DNA from 2 places in the Serratia ureilytica genome. Region 1 is predicted to be linked to the other one. Evidence: riboswitches for the same ligand, from Rfam matches in the RefSeq annotation. Region 1 holds a riboswitch; the other holds the start of a gene.
The links. Region 1 has a riboswitch for fluoride ahead of J0X03_RS11865 (DHH family phosphoesterase). Riboswitches for the same ligand answer to the same signal wherever they lie in the genome.
Positions count from the first base shown of each region.

Region 2: another riboswitch for fluoride. It lies ahead of crcB (fluoride efflux transporter CrcB); the one in region 1 lies ahead of J0X03_RS11865 (DHH family phosphoesterase).

Region 1 covers NZ_CP071320.1:2,553,762-2,569,358, forward strand. Annotated here, with positions in the region: gene J0X03_RS11835 (FAD-dependent oxidoreductase) at 1-1,478, opposite strand, end outside; gene J0X03_RS11840 (MFS transporter) at 1,496-2,668, opposite strand; gene J0X03_RS11845 (LysR substrate-binding domain-containing protein) at 2,850-3,719, shown strand; gene J0X03_RS11850 (EAL domain-containing protein) at 3,810-4,349, opposite strand; gene J0X03_RS11855 (hypothetical protein) at 4,307-4,567, opposite strand; gene J0X03_RS11860 (diguanylate cyclase domain-containing protein) at 4,564-6,444, opposite strand; fluoride riboswitch at 6,625-6,700, shown strand; gene J0X03_RS11865 (DHH family phosphoesterase) at 6,741-7,706, shown strand; gene J0X03_RS11870 (adenine nucleotide alpha hydrolase family protein) at 7,710-8,138, shown strand; gene eno (phosphopyruvate hydratase) at 8,155-9,438, shown strand; gene J0X03_RS11880 (MerR family transcriptional regulator) at 9,435-9,842, opposite strand; gene J0X03_RS11885 (NADH:flavin oxidoreductase/NADH oxidase family protein) at 9,913-11,133, shown strand; gene J0X03_RS11890 (diaminobutyrate--2-oxoglutarate transaminase) at 11,639-13,021, shown strand; gene J0X03_RS11895 (pyridoxal phosphate-dependent decarboxylase family protein) at 13,040-14,509, shown strand; gene J0X03_RS11900 (carboxymuconolactone decarboxylase family protein) at 14,588-15,115, opposite strand; gene J0X03_RS11905 (cyclase family protein) at 15,119-15,597, opposite strand, start outside.
Region 2 covers NZ_CP071320.1:3,823,654-3,839,250, forward strand. Annotated here, with positions in the region: gene lipA (lipoyl synthase) at 1-372, shown strand, start outside; gene tatA (Sec-independent protein translocase subunit TatA) at 466-681, opposite strand; gene J0X03_RS18065 (diguanylate cyclase) at 900-1,967, shown strand; partial or broken gene J0X03_RS18070 (N-acetyltransferase family protein) at 1,969-2,386, opposite strand; fluoride riboswitch at 2,470-2,532, shown strand; gene crcB (fluoride efflux transporter CrcB) at 2,611-2,994, shown strand; gene J0X03_RS18080 (TetR/AcrR family transcriptional regulator) at 3,284-3,880, shown strand; gene J0X03_RS18085 (multidrug effflux MFS transporter) at 3,887-5,077, shown strand; gene cspE (transcription antiterminator/RNA stability regulator CspE) at 5,135-5,344, opposite strand; gene J0X03_RS18095 (M20 peptidase aminoacylase family protein) at 5,690-6,853, shown strand; gene J0X03_RS18100 (LLM class flavin-dependent oxidoreductase) at 7,042-8,367, shown strand; gene J0X03_RS18105 (ABC transporter substrate-binding protein) at 8,394-9,314, shown strand; gene J0X03_RS18110 (GNAT family N-acetyltransferase) at 9,324-9,851, shown strand; gene J0X03_RS18115 (amino acid ABC transporter permease) at 9,882-10,769, shown strand; gene J0X03_RS18120 (amino acid ABC transporter ATP-binding protein) at 10,779-11,606, shown strand; gene J0X03_RS18125 (VOC family protein) at 11,643-12,152, opposite strand; gene J0X03_RS18130 (cold-shock protein) at 12,320-12,799, shown strand; gene J0X03_RS24210 (YnfU family zinc-binding protein) at 12,881-13,042, shown strand; gene J0X03_RS18135 (GGDEF domain-containing protein) at 13,049-14,497, opposite strand; gene J0X03_RS18140 (flavodoxin family protein) at 15,101-15,597, opposite strand, start outside.

The DNA.
Region 1 (15,597 bases):
GCCGCATGACTGGCGATCTCGTCCAGATCCGCCGAGATATCGTCTTCAGTCAGTGCATACTCGTCATAAACCGCCAGCCCGGCGTTATTGTCTGCCGAAGATAACGCGTGGATCCTTCCCAACAGCCTGCCCGCCGCGATAATCTGCTCATCGCGGCCCGCATATTTTTCTCCCGCCACAAAGGGATAAACCACCCACATACTGCCCGCTATCTCTTGCGGACAGGCCGTCGGCGCCACGACGTCAACGCCCTGACGATGCAACGCGGTGAGATACGCCGCCAGCGCCTGGGCTTCGCCCGACGTCGGACGGGTGCGCTTCAGGACGTGCTCCCCTATCTTATAAACCGGCGCATAGGGATAAAGACTGAGCGGCGGCTGCGCGGTATCCAGCGCGAACCGACCGGCAATCGCGATGATATCCCCCCCTTCACCCCCATCATCAATAAATCGCGCCGGGCGGTAACCGTGAGGAATGGCGGGATTAACGCCGTGCAACAGCTCGTCGCTGACCAGCCGACCCAACGTCGGAGCGCACATCACGGCCGGATGCATCACCGCCACATAGAGACAGGTGGCGCCCAGCGGCCCGAGGATGGGATAACCGTCGCGCGGCCTGGGGCGCAGCCCCACCGAACACGCCTGCAGTTGCAATGGCGCCGAGCCGTGCAGGCGGTTTTGAATCGCCGATCGCGCGTCCTCTTCCACGCGTTTGACATCGCCGCCCGCAGGATAATCCTCCGCCGCGAGCAGATCGCCATTTTGCGCATGACGCGCTTCGATGTCGTCGCCCGCAATCAGCGTGTTCACCGCCTGCGCCGCCGCGTGATAGCGCAACAAAATTGCCGGCGACGCCTCGATCGGCAACAAGAATTCGCTGCCGTCCAGCAGCGCCGAGATCCCCGTACCGCAGGCGAGCACTACCCGTTCGGCGGCGATCGCGCCCTCCTCGGTAACGATGCCGGTTATCTGACCACCGGCCTCGCGCAGAAATCCGCTGACCGCACGTCCCAGAAGCAACTCTCCGCCCAACGCGCCTACCCGTTCGAGCAGCCGCTGTGTCACTTCTTGCGGATCGACCGCGCCATCGCGCGCCGCAAAATAGGCCTGGCTATCGGGCAGCCCGAGCGCCGGCTCCAGCGCCATCACCTCGGCGGAGGACAGACGCCGATTGTCGGGGTTTTGCGTCGCCGGCGCCTGACCATAGCTGAGCGCGCCGGACCAATTCACCCACAATTCCGGGATCTCCTGCGTCAGCCGCACCCAGTCAGCCACGATCTCGCGCCGCAGAAACGCATCGGGAGCGCCCTCTGGCACGCCTTCGCTGATCCAGCCGAACGAGCTGCCTGTGGCCCCCGCCGCGGGATGCGCCTGCTCAACGACGATAACGCGCTGCCCCTGACGCGCGAGATGATAGGCGATCGATGCCCCGACAATCCCGGCGCCCACGATAACAATGCGTGATGATGTTCCATTCATTTAATGATGTCCGTACCTCATTTCAAATGTTGTCGCCAAAGCAAGCAGGCCGCCAGACAGGCTACCCCGCCGCCGCAGGCCAATACGGCATAAGACGCGCCCCAACTGTGGGTGGTATCCATCACCACGCCAAAGGAGAAAGGGGCGAACGAACCGATGCCGAACCCCAGCAACGATCGCCAGCCCATCACGCTGCCGAGCTGTTGCGGCGGTACGTTGTCCGCCATCGCGGCCGACAGCACGCCGGAGTCGCCGAGAATAAAGAAACTGCCGATGCTGACGAGCAGCAGCGTCCAGCCCGGCCCCCAGTTCGCCGACCCTCCCATCAGCAGCGAACCCAACGCGCCGGCGGCGCCCATAAACATCAGCACCGACGCGCGATTGAAATAGTCGGAAACGGTGCCGACAATCAGCGTGGCGATCATGCCGGCCAGGTGGATCACCGCCGCGACGATCAATCCGGCGCTGAGCGGATCCAGAGAGAAACCGCTCAACGCCTCGCTGACCAGGCTGGGCGCCCAGGCCCAGTTGCCGAGCAGTTCCCAGCTGTGGGCGATATACCCGATCAGCAACAGCAGGGTCGCATAGGTGATAGCATAGCTCTCACGTTTCGTCCTCCTCTCCAGCGTGCGCGGCTGCGGTTCCCGATAACCGACCAGGGCCAACGATCCCGCCAGCGCTCCCAGTAACGCACCGGCGGCGCACAGAGAAAACGCCACGCCGGCGCCCCAGCGCATGGCGCTCCAACCGGCGATGAAAACCGACAGAAAATACCCCAACGAACTGGCCGCCAGCACCATGCCGATGGCATAACCGCGCCGCGCCGGACCGTTCATCCCCATCGCCAACAGCAGCGCCGGCGTATAAGCCCCGCCCTGCGTCAAACCGACGAAGGCCATCAACACCAACGCGCTGAGATAAGAATGGGCAAATACGGCGAACAGCATCAACGCAGCGGCGCCCAGCCAGGAGAACAGCAGATAAACCCGGCGGGCGCCCAACGAATCACACCACCAGGAGGCCACCAGCAACGCCAGGGCGTTGGTCAGGCTGAACACCGTCTGCACTGTGCCGGCCGAAGCGGCGTCGAGCTGCCACTCGCTCCTGATGGTCGGCAGCGCGCCGGCGAACATCATGGTGCCCAGACACAGACCCGCCCGGCTCACGCAAAGCAGATAAAAAGCCCGCATTTCAGCGCCGCCTCCCTGCCAACCGCAGGGGGAGAATAACGCCATTAACACGCATGACCGATAGCCAAAAGATCCGCATCATAAACTCAGCAATCAGAAGGAGATGCCTCATCATAGTGAGCAAAATCAAAGGCTGACAAACGATCTTTCTTCCCCCATTTGGTTGAGCTAGACTCAACCTATGAAAAAAATCCACTCCCTGCCGCACCTGTCCGCTTTCGAAGCCGCCGCCCGTCTCGGCAGCTTCAGCGCCGCTGCGGATGAGCTGTTTCTCACCACCGGCGCGGTCAGCCGCCATATTCGCAGTCTCGAAGCACAGCTGGGGATCACGCTGTTTTATCGCGGACACAAATCCGTGCGGCTGACGCAGGCCGGTGAGAACTTTTCCCGCACTGCGTCCCGGGTCATCGGCGAACTGTTTGCTGCGGAGAGCGCGCTGAAAGCGAGCGCCGGCCAGCAGCGGCTGGTGGTGCACAGCCTGCCGACGTTCACCATGCACTGGCTGATGCCGAAGCTGGCGGCATTCAATGAGCGTCATCCGGGGGTCGCGATTGATATCACCACCGGCATCGGCGCCGTCGATCGCAATACGCCGTTTGACGTGGCGATCCGGCGCGATCCCGCGCACTTCTCCGGGCTGAAAGCGCTCCCTTTCCTGCAGGAAGACAGCCTGCTGGTCTGCAGCCAGAGCTATTTGCACGCCAGACCGGTCATTGCGCCGGACACGCTTGGCGAGCATACCGCCATCCGCATCCGCGCCCGGGAAGATTTGTGGCGCAGCTGGCTGAATGCTTATCCGACGGCGCTGGACGCTTCGCCGCCGCCGCTCACGCTCGATCATACCTTCGCCGCCATTCAGGCGGCCGAAGACGGCCTGGGGCTGGCCGTTGTGCCTTATTTGTTCTGCGCCAAACACCTGTCGTCAGGCCGACTGGTGTCGCCTTTCCCGACGCTGACCATCCGAACCGGCGTCTATTCTCTGCTGCTGCGCGACCGGGACGATGACGTCGTGAGAACATTCGCCGCCTGGCTGCGCACTTACCAGGCCTGACCGGGTGACGACATTGACGGACAGTCATGGCCTGCGCCTGGGTGAGAATCGCCGGCGATTTCCGGTTGGCGCGCCATGAGCGGCGCTGCCTCAGGCATTTCGCCGCTGCTGCCCGTGAATGTCGACGAGCGCGCACAGCTTTTCCAACGTCACCGCCGGTGAAAAATAGAAGCCCTGTACGACATCGCACCGATACTCGGTCAGGTAGTGGAGCGACTCCAGGTCTTCCACCCCTTCCGCCAAGACTTCATAGTTGAGTTTATGCAGCATATCGATGATGCTTTGCACGATGATGCGGCTTTCCGCATCGCTCTTCAGCAGTCTTATCAGGGAGGTGTCCAGTTTGACGACGTCGGCGGGGATATGGCGCAGATAGTTTAAATTGCTGTAGCCGGCGCCGAAATCATCCAGCGCGATGCGATGCCCGTTGGCCTTGAGCGCATGCAGACAGGCCAACGCCGCGCTGCTTTCCTGAATGCGTTGCGACTCCAGGCACTCTATCTCAATGTCCCCCGCCTGCAGCCCGCGCCGGGTGATGGCTTCATTCAACCGCGCCGCAAAGTGCCGCTCGGCCAGATTGCCGGCCGTCACGTTGATCGAGATGGGAAACGCGATCCCCGCTTCACGCATTCGATCTCCTCGAACCCGACGTCAATGTGCTCGCGGATCCAAATCTTGCGCGTTCCGTGCAGGTAAATGAGGCAGCCCTCGGCCTGTAACATCTTGCAGGTGATCGTCAGCACCTGATGGATCGCGTCGTCATGGCCGGCGCCCAACCCCGCCAGCGCATCGATGGCCGCCAGGCGCTCGTCTTCGTTCTTACTGAGATGTCGTAAACATTGGCTCATAGCTCACAGATGGCGTAAGTGCCTTTGCCGGCGGATTTCGCCTGATACATCGCGCCGTCGGCGCTGGCCAGCAGCATTTCCGGCGTCACGTCCCCACTCGCAGAGATAGCGGCGCCAATGCTGGCGGACAGGCAGACCTTCTGCTGACCGATCTGCGAAATACCGGCCAGCTCCGCCAACACCTTTTCGCAAAACGCGCTGACCTCAGGCCGCGGCGCTGTCAGCGGCCACAGGATCACCGTGAATTCGTCACCGGCCAGACGCGAGACGCTATGGCGCTCGCCGGCGCAAGCGCTGAGCAATTTGGCGAACGTCTTCAGGATCAGATCGCCAAAGTCATGGCCGTAACTGTCGTTCATGCCCTTAAAACCATCGAGATCGATGAACAACAGGGCCATCTGCCGCTGATGACAGCAGACTTGCAACGTGCCCGACAACCGGCGCAGAAATGCGCGTCGGTTGGTCAACCCGGTCAGCATGTCGTGCGTGGCGTCATATTCCAATCGTTGCTGCAGCCGCTTCAACTCGGTGATATCCATGGAGAGAATGTAAAAGCCCTGAGCCTCGCACGGCACCAGCGTGGTATGGATCATCAGCAGCCCCTGCTGGGTCTGCAATTCGTTTTCGAAGCTGACCATTTCGCCCGCCAAAGCCCGCGCGATCATCGGCCGGGCCATCTGATACACGCTTTCCCCCATGAACTCGCGCACCGTCATGCCCTGCAGGCTAGCCTCTTCCAGACCAAACCAGGTCTTATAGGCGCTATTGGCGAACAGGTAGCGTTCATTGGCGTCGATCTGGCTGATTAACGCCGGCATATTGTCGGTAATGGCGCGCAGGCGTTCTTTTTCCGCACTGAGCTGAGATTCGGCGAGCACCCGGGTTTCTATCTCTTCGTTAAGCTGTTTGACCACCACGTTAAGCTCATGCGTACGAATTTCGACGCGTTCTTCCAGCTCATGCTGCAAGGCATACAGGTCGGCCTCCGCCGCCTTGCGCTCGCTGATATCGACGATGACCGAGATGAAATGATCCGGCTTGCCGTTCGGCAGCCGATTCAGCGCCACCGTCAGTTCCACCCATACGATCGTGCCATCGGCGCGGAAATAGCGTTTCTCCAGCGAGTAGGTGTCGATCTCGTTTCTCAGCAACTGCTGCAGTTTTTCCAGATCGGTGTTGAGATCGAGCGGATAGGTAATGTCCTGAAAGGTGCGATCCATCAGCTCGCGCTCGGAGTATTGCAGCATTTCACAGATGCGCGGATTGACCCGCAGCCAATACCCCTGCAGCGAAACCAGCGCCATGCCCACCGCCGCCTGAGAGAAAGTCTGTTCGAATAACGCCTCCGTGCGCTGCAGATCGGATTTCAGGTTTTCGGTATAGACGTTGCGTTCGATGCTCTGCAGATACTCTTCCACCACCGCGGCGAAGTCACGCAGGTCGGCCAGTTTATCTTGAGGAAACGACTGCGGGTGGCTGTCGATAATGCATAGCGTGCCGAGCGGCAACCCGTCGAGGGACAGCAGCTGTTGCCCGACGTAGAAGCCGATGCGCGGGCCACCGACCACCAGTGGGTTATCGAAAAAGCGCGGATCCTGCGCGGTATCGGGCACCACCAGCGCTTCGCGTTGCAGGATGGCATGGCCGCAGAACGAGATGTTGCGCGGCGTTTCCCGGACATCCAGGCCATAACGTGATAAAAACCATTGACGATCGCGGTCGATCAGTGACACCAGCGCAATGGTGACGCCGAAATATTTCGCAGCCAGCCGCGTGATGCGATCCAGCTTTTCTACTGAGTTCGAATCAAGCACGTTCAGCGAATCCAATACCGACAGGCGTTCGGCTTCGTTTTCGGGGAAGCATGGCTCGAGCATGTTGACTCCCATTGTGACACCCACGGATCCGATGCAGCCGGCCGGCGTGATTCCGTTCAGCCTATCCGTCGGTTAGCGGCAAATATCCTTGTCCATCATAGACTCACTCAGTATCAATCCGATTATGCATTCTCGCCAGCTTTGCCGGGCGTTGCGTTTGCCACCGCGCTGCGCTACAGTCGTTCACAAGGTGATGGTGTTCCACCTTTCCCAACCGCCGCGTTCGCTCGAACCGGATGATGACGCCTGATATACAACTTCGCTTTATTTTTTAGGCAGGTATGTCAGGAGTCGCTATGAATGAAATCTCACGTATTACCCCTTTTCCGTCCCAGCCTGATCTCGCCGTGCGGGAAATGCCGCTGTACGTTTTCGGCCATAAAAATCCCGACAGCGACAGTATCTGCAGCGCGCTGGTGGTCGCGGACTGGCTCAATCACCTCGGCAAACCGGCCGTCGCTTTCCGCCTTGGCGAATTGACGCCGGAAACCCGCTACATACTGGCCGCCGCCGGCGTACAGGCGCCTGCGCTGCTGACAGACGATCTCCGTGACCGCAAAGTCTGGCTGGTGGATTTTACCGACGTCGAACAAGGGCCGGCCTCATTGCCCGACAGCGATGTGGTCGGCGTTATCGATCATCACCGGCTGGGCACCTTGATCACCCGCAACCCGCCCGATGTCTGGATCCGCGCCGTTGGCTGTTGCGCCACCGTGATCCTGTCCATACTGACGTCAGATACGCCGATGCCGCTTTCTTCCGCCCAGGCCACGCTGCTGCTGGGCGCGATTTTGAGCGATACCGTTGCGCTGAGCGCACCGACCACCACCGAACAGGATCGGGTGGCGGTCGCGCGGTTATGCGCAATCTCTCACGTTGACTATGACGCCTTCACCGCCGGATTGCTTGCCGCCAAAACCGATCTTTCGAGGCAATCCGCCCCGCAGTTGCTGCACCGTGACGCCAAGAATTACCGCATCCATAGCGTCTCGCTGCTGCTGTCGCAGATAGAAGTGCGGGCTATGAGCGATATCGATCCGCTGTTGCCCGCGCTGCAACAGGCGCTCGAGCAGGCTAAGCAGGAGGCCGGGCTGGAGATGGCCGCGCTGCTGGTTACCGATATCACCCGCCACCGCTCTACCCTGTATTTCTCGTCGAACCGGGTGCTGGCCATTCGGCAGGTGTCGCTGCCCGGCATGACGAGCCGGAAAAAAGAGGTTTTACCGTGGTTAACCCTACAGATTGCTAACGCAGGGAGATAAGTCATGCCGCTCTATCAACATGCTTTACTGCTGGTGCAGGATGAACGCGACGGCCGGCTGCTGTTGCGCCACGCCGAACGCCTCAATCAGCAGATGAATACGCGCATTACCGTGGCGCACATCAGCGCCGACTATGCCGAGCTGGACTACCTCAGCGATGCACAAACCAAAGATCGCCAGTCCAGCGAGGAGATCGCCGCCAAAGCCATGCTCAGCCGCCTGGTGGAAGACTGCTCAATCCCCCTGGAGGTGCGCGCAATGGTCAGCATCCATCGCTTCAAAGACGTTGAAACCCTGATTGCCCGTGAAGGCGTCGATCTGTTGCTGCTTGGCCATCAGAACCGACCATTCGGCGTCTTTGCCTCCTTCGGCTTCGAGTTCGTTAACCATTTGTCGATCGACGTGCTGATAAAGCACGTGCCTACTCCCTAGAATGAGGTGATCATCCATGAGCTATGAAATTGAAAACGTAACCGCCAGAGAGATCCTAGATTCGCGCGGCAATCCCACCGTCGAAGTTGAAATGACTGCGGCGGGCGTCGTAGCACGGGCTTCGGTTCCCTCCGGCGCCAGCACCGGTTCGCGCGAGGCAGTGGAACACCGCGACGGCGATCCGCACCGTTACGGCGGCAAAGGCGTATTGGAGGCGGTGCACAGCGTCAAAACGGCGATCAACGAGGCGCTGCGCGGGGTGGATGTGCGCCAACAAGAGGAGATAGACCGCCGGCTGATCGCGCTGGACGGCAGCGAGAACAAGAGCCGATTGGGAGCCAACGCCCTGCTTGGCGTTTCTTTGGCGGCCGCCCGCCTCGCGGCGAAATTGTCGCAGCTGCCGCTGTATCGTTATCTGGGCGGTATCGGCGCCAACCTGCTGCCGGTGCCCTGCATGAATATCATCAACGGCGGCGTGCATGCCCGCTGGCAAGGCGCGGACTTTCAGGAGTTTATGATAGCGCCGCTGGGCGCGCCGTCGCTGCGCGAGGCCGTGCGCTGGGGCAGTGAAGTTTATCAGGCGCTGCGCCAAATCCTGTTGGAAAAAGGCCTGTCGGTCGGCGTCGGCGACGAAGGTGGTTTCGCGCCGGCGGTTGCCTCGAACCGGCAACCGCTGGAGCTGATCGTGCAGGCGATAGAGAAAGCCGGTTATCAACCGGGAGACGATATCGCCATTTGCATGGACCCGGCCTCGAGTGAATTCTATGCCAACGGCAAATACCGCCTGCGCAGCGAAAACGCTGAGCTGGATGCCGAACAGATGACGGCCTATTACCAGCGGCTGGTGCAAGATTTTCCCATCGTGCTGATTGAAGACGGTTTGGCCGAGGACGACTGGGCGGGCTGGCGCATTCTCAGCGACGCCCTGGGCGATCAGGTGGAACTGGTCGGTGACGATCTGTTCGTCACCAACGTGAAATACATCCAGCGCGGGATTGATGAAAGATTGGCCAATGCGGCGCTGATCAAGCTGAACCAGATTGGCACGCTGAGCGAAACTTTCGCCGCCGTGCAGCTTTGCCAGGCAAATGGCTGGGGCGCCTTTATCTCACACCGCAGCGGCGAAACCGTCGACAGCTTTATCGCCGATATGACGGTTGCGATGCGAGCCGGCCATGTGAAAACCGGCGCGCCGTGCCGCGGCGAGCGGATCGAAAAATACAATCAGCTGATGCGCATCGAAGACCAATTGGGCAGCGCGGCGGTATATGCCGGACGCGCCGCCTTTAAACACCGTTAATCTTTGCAGGCCGGCCACGCACCGGCCTGTTTTTCATTTTTTGCGCGGCATAATCCCGCCACGCCGGATTCCAACAGAATACGCCGCGTCGCCATCAACGTCTCACGCTGCTCGTTCAGCGTCGCCATCATCCGTTCGATTTCCGCCAGCCGGCTGTCGACGCCTTGCATCAACCCATCCTGATAGGCGCTGCCCTGCAGCGCCAATACCCCGCGGATCGCCTGCAGCGAGAACCCCAGATTCTGGCCGATTTGGATCAGGTGCAGCCGCTCCAACGCGCTTTCGCTATACACCCGATATCCGTTAACGCCGCGCACCGCTTTGGGCAGCAGACCCTGCTGTTCGTAGTAACGTATCGCCGAGGCGGCCATGCCGGCGCGTTCCGCCAACTCTCCGATTTTCATGCCCTATTGACCTTAAAGTTAACTTTAAACCTAGTATAGCGCCATTCCCCCTGCGACAGGAACGTACCCGATGTTTACCCCGCTGATTCTGCCCAACGGCAGCCGCTTACCCAACCGTTTGGCCAAAGCCGCGTTGGAAGAAAATCTGGCCGATGAAGGCCAACTGCCCGGCCCCGCACTATGGCGTCTGTATCGCCACTGGGGTATCGGCGGCGCCGGCCTCATCATCACCGGCAACGTGATGATCGACGGACGCGCCATGACCGGCCCCGGCGGCGTGGTGCTGGAACAGGATACGCCGCTCGAGGCGTTCAAAACCTGGGCGGCGGCCTCGCGCCAGGAAGGCGCGCAGGTATGGATGCAGCTCAGCCACCCGGGCCGTCAGGTGATGGCCAACATGGGCGGCAACGCCTGGGCGCCCTCCGCCATCCCGATGGCGATGGGCAAGTACAGCAAGGCGTTCGCGCAGCCGGAGGCCATGAGCGAAACGCAGATTACCGAGGTGATCGCCCGCTGCGCCGCCAGCGCGCACGCCGCCGAAAAGGCCGGGTTTACCGGCGTGCAGATCCACGCGGCGCACGGCTACCTGATCTCCCAGTTTTTGTCGCCGTTGGCCAACCAGCGCAGCGATCGTTGGGGGGGCGAACTGGCGAATCGCGCCCGTCTGCTGCTGGAGGTGGTGCGCGCGGTGCGCCAGCGTGTCTCGCCAGACTTTTGCGTGGCGGTGAAGCTCAATTCAGCCGATTTTCAGCGCGGCGGCTTTTCGCCGGACGAGGCCCGACAGGTATTGTTGATGCTCAACGAACTGCCGGTCGATCTGGTGGAGTTGTCGGGCGGGAGTTATGAAAGCCCGGCGATGCAGGGGGAAGCCGCAGACGACAGCACCCTGGCGCGCGAAGCCTATTTTCTGACCTTCGCCCGCGATCTCGCCGCAGTAGCGCGCATGCCGGTGATGACCACCGGCGGCATCGCCCGCCCGTCGGTGGCGCAACGGGTGCTGAACAGCGGCGTCGCGGTGGTCGGCATCGCCACCGCCATGGCGGAAATTCCCGATCTGCCGCGCCGCTGGCAAACCGGTGAAGCCCCTCATGCGCTGCCCGCACCGGTAAAATGGCGCGACAAAACGCTGACGCTGCTCGCCCGCATGGCGCTGATCAAGCGCCGCATGCACGCTCTGAGCCGCGATCGGACGCGCAACGTGCGCTACTCCCCGCTGTGGTCGCTGCTCATCGATCGGTGGCGCACCCGCCGCACTCTGCGGCGCTATCATGCCTGGTTACGGCAACGTTAATGACCGCGGCGCCGGCAGACACGCCGGCGCCGCACAAAAATCCCGCTGTTTTGATCGCGCTACGTAAAATCTGCAAGAAATCACCACTCTGGATACTGCGCTTTTAACGCTCGACTGCTTATATTCATCACAAATTTTGTGTATATAACCGCTATAGGACTTAAGGTGGTGAATAGATGAAAATAAGCCGCTATTTTCTATTTATGTTATTAATCGGAAATTCACCTTAATAATAAATGCATTAAAGAAGCAGCCAAAGGAAAGCAGAAAAGGATTTTTACGCAATGTTAAAGAAATGTTGTTTTTTGCCGGCAAAACCAACGGTCAACAAATCAACAACATATTGATGAGCCTAAGAAAAAACTAAACAATTCAAAACAAAATCGGCTATTGAGTCCCAGGCGAAAAAGCCATATATTGGTCGCGCTTTTCACAAGGCAGTTACTTTTCTAATTCATTAATTCAATCGTTGCGTCTTGAGACCTTCGGTTGTAGGAGAGATATGATGACGGATAAAGTCCGTATTGATACTTTAGTTGCAAACTCATTAAACGGAAACAATGAAACCTATTTGGCGCGTCAAGCCGAATTTGAGTCGAATGTTAGGAGTTATCCGCGCAAATTGCCGTTGGCAATTGCGAAAGCCCAGGGCGTTTGGATCACTGATGTTGAGAATAATCAATATCTTGATTGCCTGGCCGGGGCGGGAACGTTGGCTCTTGGACATAATCACCCCGACGTCCTGCAAAGCATCCAAAATGTCATTACCAGCGGCTTGCCGTTACATACTCTCGATCTCACGACCCCGTTGAAAGATCGTTTCTCCGACTACCTGCTCTCTCTGTTGCCGGGCGAAGGCAAAGGGTACTGCCTGCAGTTCTGCGGCCCGTCCGGCGCCGATGCGGTGGAAGCCGCGCTGAAGCTGGCGAAAAAACACACTGGCCGTTCCGGCGTGATCAGCTTCTCCGGCGGCTACCACGGCATGACCCACGGCGCGCTGTCGGTCACCGGCAACCTGTCGCCGAAAGCGGCCATCAACGGCATGATGCCGGAAGTGCAATTCATGCCTTATCCGCATGAATACCGCTGCCCGCTGGGCATCGGCGGCGAAGCCGGCGTCAAGGCGCTGACCTACTACTTCGATAATCTGATTAACGACGTGGAAAGCGGCGTGCGTAAACCGGCGGCGGTGATCCTGGAAGCCGTTCAGGGCGAAGGCGGGGTTAACCCGGCCCCGGCCGAGTGGCTGCAGCGCATTCGCAAAGTGACGCAGGAACACGGCATTCTGCTGATCATCGACGAAGTTCAGGCCGGTTTCGCCCGTACGGGCAAGCTGTTCGCCTTCGAACACGCCGGCATCGAGCCGGACATCATCGTGATGTCGAAAGCGGTCGGCGGCGGCTTGCCGCTCGCGGTGCTGGGCATCAAAAAAGAGTTCGATGCCTGGGAACCGGGCCACCACACCGGCACCTTCCGCGGCAACCAGCTGGCGATGGCCACCGGCCTGACCACCCTGCAGTACCTGAAGGAGCATAAGGTCGCCGACAAAGTGGCCGCTCAAGGCGAATGGCTCAAAGGCAAGCTGGCCGAGCTGCAGAAACGTTATCCGGTGATCGGTCACGTCCGCGGTCTGGGCCTGATGATCGGCATCGAGATCGTCAAGCCGAACGAAGCGCAGGATCACATGGGCTGCTACCCGGCCGATGGCGAGCTGTCCGCGCTGCTGCAGAAAAAATGCTTCGAATCCGGCTTGATCCTGGAGCGCGGCGGGCGCAACGGCTGTGTGCTGCGCCTGTTGCCTTCCCTGCTGATCACCAATGATGAGCTGGGTATTTTCCTGGATAAATTTGAGCAGGCGCTGTTGGCCGCCGGCGTCAAGCCAGTCTGATTGGAGCGAATGACCGCGATGTCCAAGTTAAACCCGATTCTGGCTTCCTCGGCGCACAGCGCCGAGGCTTACCGCCAGGCGATCGCACAGAGCAGTGAAGCCGTCGTGCAGTGGCTGCAACAGCCCGAGATGTATCAGGGCAAAAGCGTTGCCGAACTGCGCGAGCGCATCCAGCTCGACTTTACCCCGCAAGGCCTGGGCAACCAGGCGGCGATCGAGCGCGCCATCGAGTACTTTTTGAAAGACAGCCTGTCGGTGCACCACCCGCAGTGCGTGGCGCACCTGCACTGCCCGAGCCTGGTGATTAGCCAGGCCGCTGAAGTGCTGATCAACGCCACCAACCAGAGCATGGATTCCTGGGATCAGAGCCCGTCGGCCACGCTGATCGAAATGAAGCTGATCGAGTGGCTGCGCGCCCAGGTCGGTTACCAGCCCGGCGACGCCGGGGTGTTCACCAGCGGCGGCACCCAGAGCAACCTGATGGGGCTGATGCTGGCGCGCGATGCATTCTTCGCGCGTCAGGGCCACTCCGTGCAACAGGACGGTCTGGTGGGCGATCTGCGCAAGCTGAAAGTGTTCTGTTCTGAAAACGCCCACTTCTCGGTGCAGAAGAACATGGCGCTGATGGGCCTCGGCTACCAGTCCGTCACGCTGGTGAAAACCGATCGCTTCGCCCGCATGGACGTGAACGATCTGGCGGAAAAACTGGCGCAGGCCAAGGCTAACGGCGAGCAGGTGATGGCGATCGTCGCCACCGCCGGCACCACCGATGCCGGCGCGATCGACCCGCTGCGCGATATCGCGCGGCTGGCGGCGGAGCAGAAAATTTGGGTGCACGTGGATGCGGCCTGGGGCGGCGCGCTGCTGCTCTCCGAGCAGTACCGCGACTACCTGGACGGCCTGGAGCTGGTGGACTCCATCACCCTGGACTTCCATAAGCAGTTCTTCCAGACCATCAGCTGCGGCGCCTTCCTGCTGAAAGACGAGCGCCACTACGAGCTGATGCGCTATCAGGCGGCCTACCTGAACTCCGAATTCGACGAAGCGCAAGGCGTGCCGAACCTGGTCTCCAAATCGCTGCAGACCACCCGCCGCTTCGATGCATTGAAGCTGTGGATGGGGCTGGAAGCGCTGGGGCAGAAGCAGTATGCCGAGATCATCGATCATGGCGTCTCGCTGGCGCAACAGGTGGCGCGTTACATCGCCGATCAGGAATCGCTGGAACTGGTGATGCAGCCGCAGCTGGCCAGCGTGCTGTTCCGCTACCGTCCGGCGCAGCTGGCGGCGAACGGCGACGCGGCCGTCGCGCTGTTTAACCAGCGTATCGGTGACGCCTTGCTGGAATCGGGCCGCGCCAACGTCGGCGTGACCGAGTTCGATGGCGTAACCTGCCTGAAGATGACGCTGCTGAACCCGATCGTCACGCTGGAAGACATCAAGCTGTTGCTGGCATTGGTCGAGAAAACCGCGCAGCAGCTGCCGGCGTAACCCTCTGCCATTGCACATTAAAAGCCGATAACCTGGGGTTATCGGCTTTTTTATCGCGCTCACGCCGGGCGTGCGCACTCAATCCGTTGACATGTTTTCCCAGGACGTCGCTTGATCGTCCAGATCGATTTCCAGCGTTTCCAAAAAGCGCGCCGTCATCATGTAGTGCCCAATCATTAATGACAGCTCAGCCAGTTGAACCTCATCGTAATAGTGCCTGACCGCGTGAAATGTGTCGGCAGAGACCTTCACCTGTTTCACGCATTCATCGACAAAATGCAAGATGGCGACCCCTCTAGCGTCGATGCCCACACCCTGCTCTATTTTTTCTATGTCGTCATCGTGCCACCCCGCAAGGATCGCCAGTGGGTAGTGTTGCATGCGTTCATAAGCGCTGCCGCTCAACGCGCCAACCCTTAATATGATCATTTCCCGATCTTTATCGCACAGTCGCCCGGCAGGAAAGGAAGCCCCCAGGGACAGATATCCCTGCGCCGAACGGCTGGTTTTCAACAGCCCCAGCGTAAGGTTGGCGGGGAAACGGGCATATTGCTGCTGCTGTTCAGCCGTTAATTCACTCACCGTCGGCAGTTTTATTCTGGCCATCGTTTATTCTCCTGCGCGTTCATCGATAATTGCAACCGGCCGTGCCCAGCCGGCGGATGCCTTATAAACCTTGACCGGCAGGCTGATCACGTTAAATCCACAGGGCGGCAGCAATTCAAGATTGCACAGTTTTTCAATCTGGCAATAAGGATATTGACTGCCGGCATAATGCCCTTCCCAAATAAGCGAAACATCGCCGCTTTGTTCAAATTTGGTGCGCGTATGGCTGAATGGCGCGTCCCAGCTCCAGGCATCGGTGCCGACCACCCTGACGCCGCGCTCGGTAAGATACAGCGTCGCTTCACGGCCCATGCCGCAACCGCGATGAATGAAATCTTCGCTGCCGTAACGCCCGCCGGCCGCCGTGTTGACCAGGACGATATCGCCGGCGGTGATATGATGGCCGATCTTCGCTAATTCACGCTCAATATCATGCGCAGTGGCCACATAACCGTCGGGAAAATGGCGAAAATCCAATTTGA
Region 2 (15,597 bases), 1.3 Mb from region 1:
CCGCGCGTCTACCGCCAGGTGCGTCCGGGCGCCAACTACGAATGGTCGCTGAAGCTGCTGGAGCGCTTTAAAGAAGCGCACCCGGATATCCCGACCAAATCCGGCCTGATGGTCGGCCTGGGCGAAACCAACGCGGAAATCATTGAAGTGATGCGCGATCTGCGTCGCCACGGCGTGACCATGCTGACGCTGGGTCAGTACCTGCAGCCGAGCCGTCACCACCTGCCGGTGCAGCGCTACGTCAGCCCTGCCGAGTTTGACGAGATGAAAGAAGAAGCGATGGCGATGGGCTTCACCCACGCCGCCTGCGGCCCGTTCGTGCGTTCGTCTTACCACGCCGATCTGCAGGCCAAAGGGATGGAAGTGAAATAACGCGTAATAGTTTGTTACGCTATAGACGGCGGAAACGCCAAAAAACGGATGTCCGCAAGGCATCCGTTTTTTATTGCGCGCAGTCAGACGGGGTTAAACGTCTTTCTTTTCGACGCTCTGCTGAGCGGACTGGCTTTCGGCGGCGTTGTTGCCGGCGGCCGGCGGCGTGCTGTCATCGCCCACGGCTTTTTTAAAGCCTTTCAGCGCCGCGCCAAGATCGGCGCCGAGCGTACGCAGTTTGCTGGTGCCGAACAGTAAAATCACCAACACCGCAATCACCAGAAGTTTGGTAATGCTGATACCTTCCATACTCACCTTCTTATCATAGAGCGCTGCGTGAACAGCGAGAAAAACTGACCTTGCCTGCGAATATTTAGCGACTTTCCTTCGGCTCGCACAACCGCAACATGTAACAGAGTGAGATCGGTCGCAGTAATGCCACAGGGCCTCTGGACGTGAATCCCAGACTATTCTTAGTTTATCACCCGCATGATACGCTGCCATGATACTCATCAGGGAGATGCCGGATGTATATTGCCCCACCCATTTTCGATGCCCGAAAATCCGGCCTCAGCTTCGCCAAACGCACCTACCTGCCCCGCGCCGTCGGTCTGGGGCTCGGCTTTATCTGCGTCTGCGCCGCGCTCTACCCCCTGGCTCCGCCCGCGGCGGTCTGGCTATTGCTGGCCTTTCACGGCTTTCTCTGGCCGCATCTCGCCTACCGCCTGGCCCGCCGCGCCAAAGATCCGTTCAAAGCCGAAATTCGCAACCTGTTGATCGACTCCGCTTTCGGCGGCTTCTGGGCGGCGATGATGGCGTTCAACGCGCTGCCCGCCATCGTCATCCTGTCGATGATGAGCATGAATAACATCGCTTCAGCCGGCAAAACGCTGTTTGTAAAAGGATTGGCCATGCAACTGGCCACGGCGGCGTTCACCGCCGCGCTGCTCGGCTTCCCGTTTCACCCGTACAGCACGCCGTTGCAGGTCTATCTGTGCCTGCCGATGATCTACCTTTACCCGACGCTGCTCGGGCTGGTGACTTACCGCACCGCCAAGCGGCTGGCGGAAAAGAAACAGGAGCTGCAGCGCATCAGCACCCGCGATGGGCTGACCGGCTTATACAACCGTCGCCACTGGGAGCATCTGCTGCATCGTCAGTTCGACAGCTGCCGTCGCTACCAGGATAAGGCCACGCTGATCCTGATGGATATCGACCGCTTCAAAACCATCAACGACACCTTCGGCCATGCTTTGGGGGATGAGGCCCTGGCGGCGCTGGCGGAAGAGCTGCTGATCGGCTTGCGTAACGTGGATATCGTCGGGCGCTACGGCGGCGACGAGTTTGGCGCGGTGCTGCCGAACACCAACGCCGAGCAGGCGGAAATCGTCCTGCGACGCATCCAGCAGCGGCTGGATGCGGTCAGCTTCAAAGAGGCGCCGCAGCTGCGGCTGCAGATCAGCGCCGGCATCGCCAACTACCACCCCGCGTTGGGCGGCTATCTGGACTGGCTGAAAGCGGCCGACAGCGCGCTCTATCGGGCGAAGCAAAACGGCCGCAACCGGCTGGAAACGGCAGTGCCGCCAGGGGAGTAACTTACTGACTTAATAACTTGGCAAAATACTTCGGCGCTTCAACAAAGCCTTCACGCAGGTAAAACGCATGGGCCCGCTCGCGGCGACTGTGGCAATGAACCTCCAACCGATCGCAGCCGCGACGGTGCGCCAGCGCCTCTCCCTCCGCCAACAACCGCCGCGCCGCGCGCCCGATCGTCGACGCAAAAATAGCTGATGCGGCCAATGTCGCCGGCCAACGCCAGCTGCGGCAGGAAATGCAGCGACAACACGCCCAGCACCTGCGCCCCGTCCGCCGCCACCAGCAGCGCCTCGTCCGGGTGCGCCAACAGTTGCTGCATGCGCTGCGTCAGAAACGCCTCGGTGCCAGGATAGCCCAACACCGTCATCAATTCGGCGATAGCATGCCGGTCGCCCAGACGCGCCGCTCTGATTTCCATCGGTTTTACCTCGCAGGGGGTCGATACTACAAAATAGACGGCGTTAGGTGTAACATCCATCGGGTACGGTGAAAAAGGCCGTGCGGCACGCTGGAGATGACATTCCTCCCTAACCGCCTTCACAGGCTGATGATGTCTACGTAACCTCTCGGAGAGAGGCGCGTAGCGTTACGCCTGTCCCTTTCCGAGCCCGTGAATTTCTCTGTTTGAAAGGGAGTTGCCCCATGTTGAGTTCTTTACTGGCCGTCTTTATCGGCGGCGGCGTCGGCAGCGTTTTGCGCTGGGCGGTAAGCATGAAAATGAATCCGCTGAACGCCCACATTCCGCTAGGGACGCTGATGGTCAATCTGATCGGCGGTTTTATCATCGGTCTGGCGATGGCGATTTTCACCCGCATGACACACCTGGATCCCACCTGGAAACTGCTGATCACCACCGGCTTCTGCGGCGGCCTGACCACCTTCTCCACCTTTTCGCTGGAGGTGGTGTATCTGATGCAGGACGGCCGCTTCGGCTGGGCATTGGCCAACATGCTGCTTAACCTGGCCGGCTCGCTGGCGATGACGCTGCTGGCCTTCATGCTGGTGATGTGGGTCAACGGGCGCTAAGCCCTTAATGTTTCCTTAATCTTGCATGCGCATAATCTCATCCAGAACTCCTGACTGGATGAGAAATCGCTATGTTTAGCCTGCCGAAAACCACCGCCGAAGCGATCGCCGTTGCGCTGTGCGTGCTGATCGTCGCCGCCTTTATCAACGCCTACCTGTTCGCCTAAACACCTTTTCCCCGCAACGCGCGTTCATCTTGCGTCCTCCCCATCCGTTACACTACAATTGAGAATGAACGTTCACACCCAAAATTGTGAACCCGGCTCACGCGCAGCAAAGGATCGGGCAGATGCTCTCCCCCAACGACAGTAAACAGGCCAAAGTGCAGGCGCGCCGCGATCAGATCGTCGAAGCGGCGAAAACCAGCTTCCGCCGCCACGGCTTCCATGCCGCCAGCATGGCGGAGATTGCCCAGGGCTCGCAGCTCAGCGTCGGGCAAATCTATCGCTATTTCGCCAATAAAGACGCGATTATCGAAGAGATCGTCAATCGCATCATCACCAGCAAGATGCAGCGCCTGGAAAACCTTGGCGATCACATCAACCTGATCGCCGGCACGCTGGCGGCGCGCACGCTGTTTCAGCAACCGGGCGAGAGCGAAACCGATCACATGCTGATGCTGGAAGTGACCGCCGAGGCCACGCGCAACCCGGTGGTGGCCAAACTGCTCAGCGATGCGGAGGCGCGGCTGTTTCGCCACGTGTGCCACAACCTGCAGCGGCTGTATCCCGATTTCAGCGCGGAAGAGATCGCCGCGCGGGTGGAGTTTATCGCCGTCATGAGCGAAGGCACCGGTTACCGTATCCTTACCACGCAAAAAGCCGATGCGTCCCTGCTGCGCGATCTGTATCAGCAGGCCATTTCTCACCTGTTCAGGAAATCTTAATCTCCCATGACCAAACACTTAGCCAGACAACGTCTGGTGTACGCCGTCGTGCTTGGCCTGTTGGCCGCGCTGGGGCCGCTGTGCACCGATCTCTATCTGCCCGCCCTGCCGGAAATGGCGGGCGAGCTGAATACCTCCACCGCCGCCGCGCAGCTCAGCCTGACCGCCGGGCTGCTCGGCCTGGGCGTCGGCCAGCTGATTTTTGGCCCTTACAGCGACAAACTGGGCCGTATGCGCCCGCTGCTGCTGTCGCTGATCCTGCTGCTCGGCGCTTCGCTGTGGTGCGCGCTGGCGCCCACCATTGACCAACTGCTGATCGCCCGCCTGCTCCAGGGCATCGCCGGCGCCGGCGGGGCGGTGATTTCCCGCGCCATTGCTCGCGATCTGTACGCCGGCCACGAGCTGACCCGTTTCTTCGCCCTGCTGATGCTGGTTAACGGCCTGGCGCCGATCGTCGCGCCGGTGCTGGGCGGCGTCATGCTGCAGGTGATGAACTGGCGCGGCATCTTCGGCGTGCTGGCGGCCATCGCCGTGCTGCTGTTCAGCCTGTCGGCGCTGAAGCTGCGCGAATCCCTGCCGGTCGAGCGCCGCAGCCAGGGCGGCATTCTGGCGATGCTGATGTCGCTCGGCGGGTTGCTGACCCAGCGCTATTTCATGGGCCTGTGCCTGACGCAGGGCTTCGTAATGGCCGGCATGTTCGCCTATATCGGCGCTTCGCCTTTCGTCTTGCAGCAGATCTACGGCCTCAGCCCGCAGATGTTCAGCCTGTGCTTCGCCATTAACGGCGTCGGGCTGATCATTGCGGCGCAGCTGGCCAGCCGTCTCAGTTCACGTTGGGGGGAACGCCGGGTATTGAGGGGCGGGTTAACGCTGGCGGCCGTCGCATCGCTGTTGCTGCTGTTGGCCGCCGCGCTGCATGCGCCGCTGGTCGTGTTGCTGGTGCCGCTGTTCTTCTCGGTGGCGGTGATCGGCATCGTCGGCCCGACCGCCTCGTCGCTGGCGATGCAAAGCCAGGGGGACAAAGCCGGCAGCGCGTCGGCCTTGATCGGCGTGTGCATGTTCGCGCTCGGCGCCTGCGCCGTGCCGCTCACCGGGCTGGGCGGCACCTCGGCTCTGTCGATGGCGCTGACCATCGTCGGCTGCTACGCCATCGCCATCCTGCTGTTCAGCCTGTTGGCCCGCCGCAGCGACGCATAACGCGCCCAATAAAAAACCCGCTCAATGAGCGGGTTTTAAGAAATTCAGCTACGCAGCTTAGATAGCAGTAACGTTAGCGGCAGATGGGCCTTTGGCACCGTTCGTGATTTCAAATTCTACACGCTGGCCTTCAGCAAGCGTTTTGAAACCGTTGCTAACGATGGCAGAGAAGTGAACGAAAACGTCCTTGCTACCATCTTCCGGAGTAATGAAACCGAAGCCCTTGGATTCATTAAACCACTTAACGCTACCTTTAATCTTAGACATCAAACTTACCTTTAACGTGAATGAAAGACACAAAACCTGTGTCGATTACAGTACAGCAAGCAGGCAGGATTTTGTCCACCACCGCGATCACAGAAATCCGATAAAGAGTGAAAAAATCCGTGTTGTCCGGTGTAAATGAATGACACCGGTTGCAGTAAGTTACCGTTCCAGGTCAATCCTCTCCCTGCGCCGGCGAACAACGCGCGAACGCCTAAACCTGCCCCTTTCCCCCATCGTTGACGCGCCGTGCAAACACAATCGCTATGAAATATAACCAGATGGTCTTTTTGCTTCGGCGGCCCCTGCACTAGGGTTAGGGTTTATTTCCCACTGTGAGCCAAGCCTATGACCAGCCAGTTGGCAGACAAGATCATCGCCTATCGGCGTGAACTGCACCAAAACCCGGAGCTTTCCAATCACGAATTCGCCACCACCGCCCGCCTGACCCGCTGGCTGCAAGAGGCGGGCATTCGCCTTCTGCCGTTGGCGCTGAAAACCGGCGTCGTGGCGGAGATCGGCAGCGGCCAGGGGCCGATCATCGCGCTGCGCGGCGACATCGACGCCCTGCCGATCGACGAAATCGCCGACGTGCCCTTCAGCTCGCAAAACAGCGGCGTGATGCACGCCTGCGGGCACGACTTTCACACCTCGGTAATGCTCGGCGCCGCACACCTGCTCAAAGCGCGTGAAGCCGAACTGGCGGGCACGGTGCGCATCTTCTTCCAGCCGGCGGAAGAGACCTTCAACGGCGCCCGGCACCTGATCGACGCCGGCGCGCTGGATAACGTCGCGGCGATATTTGGCCTGCACAATGCGCCGGAGCTGCCCACCGGCACCTTCGCAACCCGCGCCGGGCCGTTCTACGCCAACGTCGATCGCTTCCAGATCCGCATCACCGGCAAAGGCGCCCACGCCGCCAAACCGGAACAGGGTGTCGATACCATCGTCACCGCCAGCCAGATCGTCGGCGCGCTGCAAACGCTGCCCAGCCGCAGCTTCAGCTCGCTGGAATCGCTGGTGGTGAGCGTGACGCGCATCGAAGGCGGCAATACCTGGAACGTGCTGCCGCAAACCGTCGAGCTGGAAGGCACGGTGCGCACCCACAGCGATGCGGTGCGCCGCCAGGTGCCGGATAAAATTCGCCAGGTGATCGACGGCGTTGCCGCCGCGCTCGGCGCGCAGGCCGAACTCCACTGGCAGCCGGGGCCGCCGGCGGTGATCAACGACGCCCATTGGGCGGCGTTCAGCAAAACCGTCGCCGCCGAGGCCGGCTACCGGGTCGAAGAGGCGGAGCTGCAGATGGGCGGCGAGGATTTCGCGCTGTATCTGCATCACGTGCCGGGCGCGTTCGTCAGCATCGGCTCCGCCAGCGAATTCGGCCTGCACCATCCGCGTTTCAATCCCGATGAGCGCGCCCTCTTTCCTGCCGCCCACTATTTTTCGCTGCTGGCGGAGCGCACGCTGCAGCAATTAACCCCCGCAGCGAAAAAAGCCCTCAGCAACGCCTGAATAACGTGAAATAGTATTTCCCCGACGCCGCTGATGCCGCGCCGGGGATTATTATTTTCGCTCGCCGTGATATTTGCAGTTTTCAACATTTGAATATGCTGTTTTGTTGTTTTACATCCCGCCAGCGCTCATCAATAGTGGACGCATCAGACACCGCGCGCCTTTCGGCGCATGACAGGATAATCACGATGAGCGACAACGCGAATAATCAACGGCAATTACGGCTGGGCGCCATTCTGCACGGCGCATCGGGAAATATGTCCGCCTGGCGCCACCCGGACGCCACCGCCGACGCCAGCATCAACCTCGAATTTAATATCGCCTCGGCGAAAAAAGCCGAACAAGGGAAATTCGATTTCGTCTTCGTCGCCGATGGCTTATATATCAACGAAAAGTCCATTCCGCATTTTCTTAACCGTTTCGAGCCGTTGACCTTATTGGCCGCGCTGTCCGCCGCCACCGACAAAATTGGCCTGGTGGGCACGCTCTCCACATCCTACAGCGATCCGTTCACCGTCGCCCGCCAGTTCGCCAGCCTCGATCACCTGAGCAACGGCCGCGCGGGCTGGAACGTGGTGACGTCGCCGCTGGAAGGTTCGGCCAAAAACTTCTCGCGCGCCGAACACCCGGAGCACAGCCTGCGTTACCGCATCGCCGGCGAGTTTCTCGACGTCGCCAAAGGACTGTGGGACTCCTGGGAGGACGATGCCTTCGTGCGCAATAAGGCCAGCGGCGAATTTTTCCGCGCCGGGAAACTGCACACCCTCAATCATCAGGGGGAGTTCTTCTCGGTGCAGGGGCCGTTGAACATCGGCCGCACGCCGCAGGGCCGCCCGATCCTGTTCCAGGCCGGCGCCTCCGAAGACGGCAAACGGCTGGCGGCCAAGCACGCCGATGCGATCTTCACCCATCACGACACGCTGGAGCAGGCGCAGGATTTCTACCAGGACGTGAAGCGGCAGCTGGTGGAACAGGGGCGCGAACCGGACGACCTGCGCATCTTCCAGGGCGTGAGCGTGATCGTCGGCGACGACGATGCGGACGTCGAGCGCCAGTACCAAGAGACCGCCCGTCTGGTCAGCATCGAGAACGCCCTCAACTACCTGGGCCGCTACTTCGAACATTACGACTTTTCCCGCCATCCGTTGGACGCGCCCTTCCCGGACATCGGCGATCTGGGGCAAAACAGCTTCCGCAGCACCACCGACGCCATCAAGCGCAACGCCCGCGAGCGTAACCTCACGCTGCGCCAGGTGGCGCTGGAGGCCGCCTCGCCGCGCCCGGTGTTCAGCGGCACGCCGGAAGCGGTGGCGGACGGCCTGCAACGCTGGTTCGACGGCGAAGCCGCCGACGGCTTCATCATCAGCGGCGGTACGCCCAACGCCTTCGGGCACTTCGTCGATCGGGTGGTGCCCGTCCTGCAACGGCGCGGCCTGTTCCGCCAGGCGTACCACGGCGATACGCTGCGCGAGCACCTGGGCCTGAAACGTCCGTTGAACAGATTCACCCAATAATAAGATCGTTTTCAGGGATACCCGCTATGCAGAAAACCGTTACCGCCGCTCTCGTGGCGGCCTTGCTGAGCCTGACCGGCGCCGCGCAGGCGGGCACCGGCATCGATTTGCAGGCCAATGAAACCCCTATCCATGCGCCGAAAAACCCGCAGGCGATCGCCAAGCTGCCGGCCGATTTCCGCTTCGTGAAGCCGGGCCGGTTCACCGTCGCGATCGCCGCGCTCAACACGCCGCCGCTGGCGCTGTTCGCCGCCGACAACCGGCGGCTTATCGGCAGCGAAGTGGATATCGCGCAGTTGGTGGCCGACAGCCTGGGGCTGGAACTGAACGTAGTGCAAACCTCGTGGGAAGACTGGCCGCTGGGGGTGGTTTCCGGCAAGTATGACGCGGCCATCACCAACGTCACCGTCACCAAAGAGCGCAAAACCCGCTTCGACTTCGCTACCTATCGCATCGACTCGCTCGGCTTTTATGTCAAAACCGGCGGCAAGATAGCGACGATCAAACAGCCTGCCGATATCGCCGGATTAAAGATCATCGTCGGCTCCGGCACCAACCAGGAAGCCATCTTGCTGGCATGGGACAAGCAGAATCGGCAGCAGGGGCTCAAACCCTTCCAGCCGATCTACGTGACCGACGATGCGGCCGCCACGCTGGCGATCCAGTCCGGCCGGGCCGACGCCTATTTCGGGCCCAACGTGCTGGGCGCCTATAAAGCGGCGCTGAATGGCCGTACCCGGCTGGCGGGCACGGTGGAAGGCGGTTGGCCCAAGGCGGCGCACATCGCCGTCACCACCCGTAAAGGCAACGGGCTGGTGCAGGCGGTGAATGAAGCGCTGAACGGCGCGATCCGCGGCGGACAGTACGATCAGGTGCTCAACCGCTGGGGCGAGAGCGTCGAACGCCTTGCGCAGTCGGAAATCAACCCGCCCGGTCTGGGCGATTAGGAGCGCGCGATGACGCAAGACACTTTCATTCAGACGCTGCCGACCGATCCGCTGATCGCCCCGGTGATCGAGGGGCTGTTCGGCGAATATCGTCAGCGCTACGGCGACTATTTTGGTGACCAGGAACCGGAACCGCTGGACCTGTACGCGCCGCCGCAGGGCGCCTTCATCGTGCTGCTGCGCGCCGGTACGCCGATCGCCATGGGTGCCTTCAAGCGCTATGACGGGCAAACCGCCGAGCTGAAGCGTATCTGGACGCGGGGCGATCTGCGCCGCCAGGGCCTGGCGCAACGGGTGTTGCAGCAGTTGGAAACGCTGGCGCTGGCGCAGGGTTATCGCCGACTCTATCTGACCACCGGCTTTCGCCAGCCCGAAGCGGTGGGCCTGTACCTGAGCAACGGTTATCAGCCGCAGTTCGATCCCACCGTCGACAGCGAGGTTTACAGCCGCCCGCCCTACGATGGCCGCCTGCCGTTCCGCAAAAGCCTGATTGCAGAAGACGCCTGTTGTTGCGCGTCGGAAAGGAAAATCGCCTAAGGCCCCTTTATCTGTATCAGGAGACATGACATGTCCAAACAAGAAGTCTTGAAAGTGGTGCCCGCCCGCTATCCGCTGCGGCTGATCGGCGCGCTGTTTTCGCTGTTTATTCTGGCCGCCATCGTGCAATCGGTGGCGGGCAACGCGCGCTGGGAATGGGGCGTGTTCGCCGAGTGGTTCTTCGCCCCGGCGGTGCTGGCGGGGCTGGGACAGACCCTGCTGCTGACGCTGCTCGGCACGCTGTTCAGCATTCTGTTCGGCACCCTGCTGGCCCTGGCGCGGCTGTCGCGTTCTTACCTGCTGGCGTCGCTGGCCTGGGGGTATATCTGGCTGTTTCGCTCGCTGCCGCTGATCCTGGTGCTGATCATCCTGTATAACTTTTCCTATCTGTACGATGCCATCTCGCTGGGCATTCCCTTTACCTCGGTGGTGTTCGCCAGCTACCCGACCATCGATATCCTCGGCCAGTTCGCCGTGGCGGTGCTGGGTCTGACGCTGGTGCAGTCCGCCTATACCGCCGAGATCATCCGCGGCGGCATCCTGGGCGTGGATTACGGCCAGCACGAAGCGGCGGCGGCGCTGGGCCTGCCGGGCTATCGCCGCACCTTCCGCATCATTCTGCCGCAGGCGCTGCGATCCATTATTCCGACCGGATTCAACGAGATCATCAGTCTGGCGAAAGGCACCTCAATCGTTTATGTGCTGGCGCTGCCGGAGCTGTTTTACACCATCCAGGTGATCTATAACCGCACCCAGCAGGTGATACCGCTGCTGATGGTGGCCACCGTCTGGTATCTGTTCATCACCACCGCCCTGTCGGTGATCCAATACTACATCGAACGCTATTTCGCCCGGGGTGCGGTGCGCGAACTGCCGCCGACGCCCTGGCAGAAACTGGCCGGCTGGCTAAAACGTTAGGAGACCCGCATGTCTGAAGCCATTGATTATTACGCCTTGCCCGAACAGCCGGCACGCAACCTCACCCCGGTGCCGGCGCGCGGCCTGATCGAAATCAGCAACGTCAGCAAATTCTTCGGCAAACACAAGGCGTTGGACGACGTCAGCCTGACGCTGCAGCCGGGCACCGTGACCGTGATCCTCGGGCCTTCCGGCTCCGGAAAATCGACGCTGCTGCGGGCGATCAACCATCTGGAGCGCGTCGACGAGGGCTTTATCCGCATTGACGGCGACTACGTCGGCTATCGCCGCAAGGGCAACCGGCTGTACGAGCTGAAGGAAAAGGCCATCCTCCGGCAGCGCATCAACGTCGGCTACGTGTTCCAAAACTTCAACCTGTTCCCGCATCTGACGGTGCTGGAAAACATCATCGAAGCGCCGGTGGTGCACAAGATCCACTCCCGCGAACGGGCGAAAGCGGTGGCCTATGAGCTGCTGGATACGGTCGGGCTGCGCCACAAGGCGGACGCCTACCCGCGCCACCTCTCCGGCGGCCAACAGCAGCGCATCGCCATCGCGCGCGCGCTGGCTCTGAACCCGAAGGTGATCCTGTTCGATGAGCCGACCTCCGCGCTCGATCCCGAGCTGGTCGGCGAAGTGCTGGACGTGATTAAAGGGTTGGCGGATCTGGGCGTCACGCTGGTGGTGGTGACGCATGAAATCGGCTTTGCGCGCGAAGCGGCGGATCGGGTGGTGTTTATGGTCGACGGGCAGATCGTCGAGCAGGGCGATGCCAGACAGGTGCTGGCTCAGCCGCAGCACCCGCGCACCGTCAACTTCCTCAACAAAGTACTGTGAGCGTCGGGGCGCCGATGCGCCCCGCGCAGGAGCAGGTTAGAGGCCGGCGAAACGCCGCTTCTCGGCGGCGAAATCCAACGGGCGGATCCCCTGCTGGTTTTTGTCCTCTTCGGTCAGCAACGCCGGGGGAATAAACCAGGTCACCTCAAACAGCAGCCCGTCCGGGTCGTGACCATAAATGCTTTTGTGCACGCCGTGATCCTCTTCCAACCCGAGAATGCCGCGTTCGGCCAGCTGATGGCGAATGCGCTCCAGCTCTTCCAGGCTGTCCACTTCCCAGGCCAGATGATACAGCCCGGCCGGCGGCTCATGCTCCGCCGGCGGCTCGCCGTTGGCGCGAAACACCCCGGCGCGCTGCTGGCCCAGGTTCTTGCTGAACAACGCCAAATCGTGATCGTTGTCCGAGTCGGCGGCCTGGGTAAATACCGCCCGATCGGGGCTGTCGGACGGCTTCAGCTTGAAGCCCAATACCTGATGATAAAAGTCGGCGCTCTGCCGCACGTCGCTGACGTACAGCACGGCGTGATTGAGACGTTTGATGCCCATCGCTATTCCTTTTTGCGCATTGAATAAAGTCAGCATGAACATAGCATGTCGCTGGGAAGCCGCTAAATGCCGTTATCGCATGACTAAATGCCGCCCGCGCAATCTGTCGCTGCAAGGCATTCCGCGCTATCATAAGCGCTGTATTGAACCTTTTTGTGAGAATAGCGATGAACGGCAAGATAACGACTTTTTTTGAAGACAAAGGCTTCGGCTTTATTACCGACGAGAACGGAGAAAATCGTTATTTTCACGTGATTAAAGTGCAAAACCCGGAGCTGATTAAGAAAAACGCGGCGGTGACCTTCGAACCGACCAACAACACCAAAGGCCCGTCGGCTTATGCGGTCAAAGTGTTGGCGCCCAGCAAATACATCATTATCGCCAATGAAAGAATCAAGATCACCAGCATCAAGTCTTTCAATACCTTCACCAAGGAAGTGCCGGTCAAAGCCGACGTGGATAAAGAGAACACCGTGCTGTCAGTCGGCCTGCTGATGAACCGCATTCGCCCGCAGTCCGAAGACCAGGCGCAGGCCATGCAAACGCTGCGCATGCTGACCATCACCACCTTCCAGAACACCACCCATACCTTCTCCGAGCACGAGATCGACATGGATGAGACCATCAAGGCGCTGAAAAGCCTGTAAGCCTCTGCGTACAGAAAATAACCAACGAAATGTGTCGTCGCCTGTGTTAGCGTGAGTTTTCACCTGACACAGGCTATTGATATGTCCGATTCCAGCAGCGTTAAAGGTTTTATCAACCGCTCCACCCAAATCGTCTGCCCTAAATGCGGCTATGTTACCCGGCAAAAATGCGCGGCAATGCTGCAAGACGTGATACTGATTTGCCCTAATTGCGAAACCCGCTTCGAGCCCAGGCAAGGCTGAAAACGGTTAGCGGAACAGGATATGCTCAACGCTGTTGCCGTTCACCACGTTGAACGACTCCACCCGATTACGCCCCTGCGATTTGGCGCGATACAGCGCGATATCCGCCATGTTCATCAACTGCTCCAGCGATTTCACCTCGTTCATCGCCAAACTGGCGACGCCGACGCTGATGGTGATTTTCAACGTCTGCTTGCCTTCCGCCTGCAGCTCCGTCTGCTCCACCAGCCGGCGCAGATGCTCCCCCAGCGCCACGCCCTGCGCCGCCAACGCGCGCGGCAGCATGATGGCGAACTCTTCCCCGCCCAAGCGGCCGAATAGCTGATCGTGCCGCAGCTCGCGCCGCACGATGTGCGCGAACGACGCCAGCACCTGATCGCCGGCGCTGTGGCCGTGCGTATCGTTGATCTGCTTGAAATGATCGATATCGATCAGCAGTAACGACACCGCTTCTTTGGAACGGTGCTTGTGCTCCAACAGCTCGCCCGCTTTGCGCGTCATCGCGCTGCGCGCCAGCACGCCGGTCAGGAAATCGTGGTTGGCGCTGTGCTCCAGACGCCGCATAAGCTTACGGTTGGCCGCGATGGAACTGGCGAGGATCAGCGGCCCCATCACCAGCATGGCGATACCCAATCGGGCGGACATCAGCGTGTCGAGGAAGGCATTATGGTTGTTCGGCGTTTCATACAGCACCAGGTTGGCGGAGATGCTGCTGATCTCGGACATACCGGTCAACAGCGTCAGCAACGTCACGGGGAACAGCTGGTAGCGCACCGCGCACCACAGCAGCGCCGGGATCGGGAAGGCGATCGCGCCCGGCCCGCCGATATAGACGCTGAACGCCAACGACAGCAGCAGCGCCAGCAGCGGCAGGCAGCCTTTCAAGCGCCAACGCACCTGCATGCGTAACAGCTGTTTCAACCGCGGCGCCGCCATCAGCACCGGCAACAGCAGCAGGGTCGTCGAAAACTGTTCGCTGAACCAGGCCAGCCAGGCGACCACCACCGTGTTGTTGTACAGGCTATCGTTGCGCAGCACGGACAGCGTCGACGCCACCGCCGCACCGGCCAGGCTAGCGCTGAACATATAGAGTATCGCCTGGGGTTTACCCATGCGCCGTTGAGATTGCGGCAGCATCAGCATGATGCCGTAACCGACGACGATCAGCGACATGTTGCAGGCGTTCAGCCACAGCGCCAAAGACCAGCCCTCGCCGGTGCTGAGATCGGCGGCAACCATGCCCAGGTAGGTCGTGAGCCAGCCGAGTGGCGTGGCGTAAGCGGGTTTGCGCAGCAGCAGGCCGAGCAGAATCGCATTCACCGGCCAAAATAAAGAAAGCGAGCCAATCGGCCGGCTAAGAATGCCCACCAGGGAAAGTAAAAAGGCCAGCATGAAAAGATTGATAAGCTGAACCGTAAGCGGCAGGCCATGCCTGGCGTTTATTCTGGCGTTCATCGCCTCGCCCATATTTTGCTAATAACCAGAATAATAATGTGCATACTCTCTCGCCCGGCCAGTGAGGGATAATCAACCCGGATTTCAACCAAAAAAGCCAGACAAATCAATAATAAAAAGCATTAACAATTAATTAACAGACTTTTCTTAACCTAATGTGGCGGCGGCGGACTCCCCCGCATACCGTCGGAAAATAATGCTCAGCTCTGCTGACAGCATAGCGCAAAGCGTAATAGGCCGCCGACCGACGTTAATTACATTAATAAGATTGTGGTTATTGCTCGTTGAATGATATTTGAATAACTACGCGATTATTTTCCTGCAACTGGGCCGCCCGTGCAATAACAACCTAAAAAAAGCCCGCCTAAAGCGGGCTTGCTTGAACAACAGCAAATCGACAGTTACGACACAGCCATTCATTGCATGCCTGTGCTGCCATGCAGTGTAGCGGCGAAAGCTTAAGCAGACCTTAGCAACAAAAAACCCGGCCTAGGAACCGGGAATATTTGTACGAAATGCAGCGTTAGCCCAAGCAGGCTAATAACATTTCGCAGCTTACACGCCAAATGTGCAGAGAAAATGAACGCTGCACGCGGCAAGGCCTTACGCCAGTTTGGCGGCAAAGCCCGCCACGCGTTGGCCATAGAGCTTGGCGGTCGCCAAATCGCCCGACAGCATCTCGTCCACGCCGGCATCCGACGGCGTCTGCACCAACAGCCCCACCGAACCGCCCAGGTTGTTGACATCGGTACGCTGCGCCGATTTGGTGTTGGCCGGCAGCAGCCCCAAGCTGACCCACAGGCCGCCATGTTGAGAAGCCAGCGTTTGCAGCGCAATCAGCGTAACCTGCTTGTCGCCGTTCAGGCTGGCGCTGTTGGTAAAGCCGCCGAACACTTTGTCCTGCCACTTGCGGCCGAACCAGGCTTTGGAGCTGGCGTCGGCGAATTTCTTGAACTGCCAGGACGGGCCGCCCATATAGGTCGGTGAGCCAAAGATGATGGCGTCCGCCTCATCCAGCTTCTGCCACGCTTCATCGCTGATATCGCCTTCCTGATCGATAGCGATCAGTTCGGCCCCTGCGCCTTCCGCCACCACTTTCG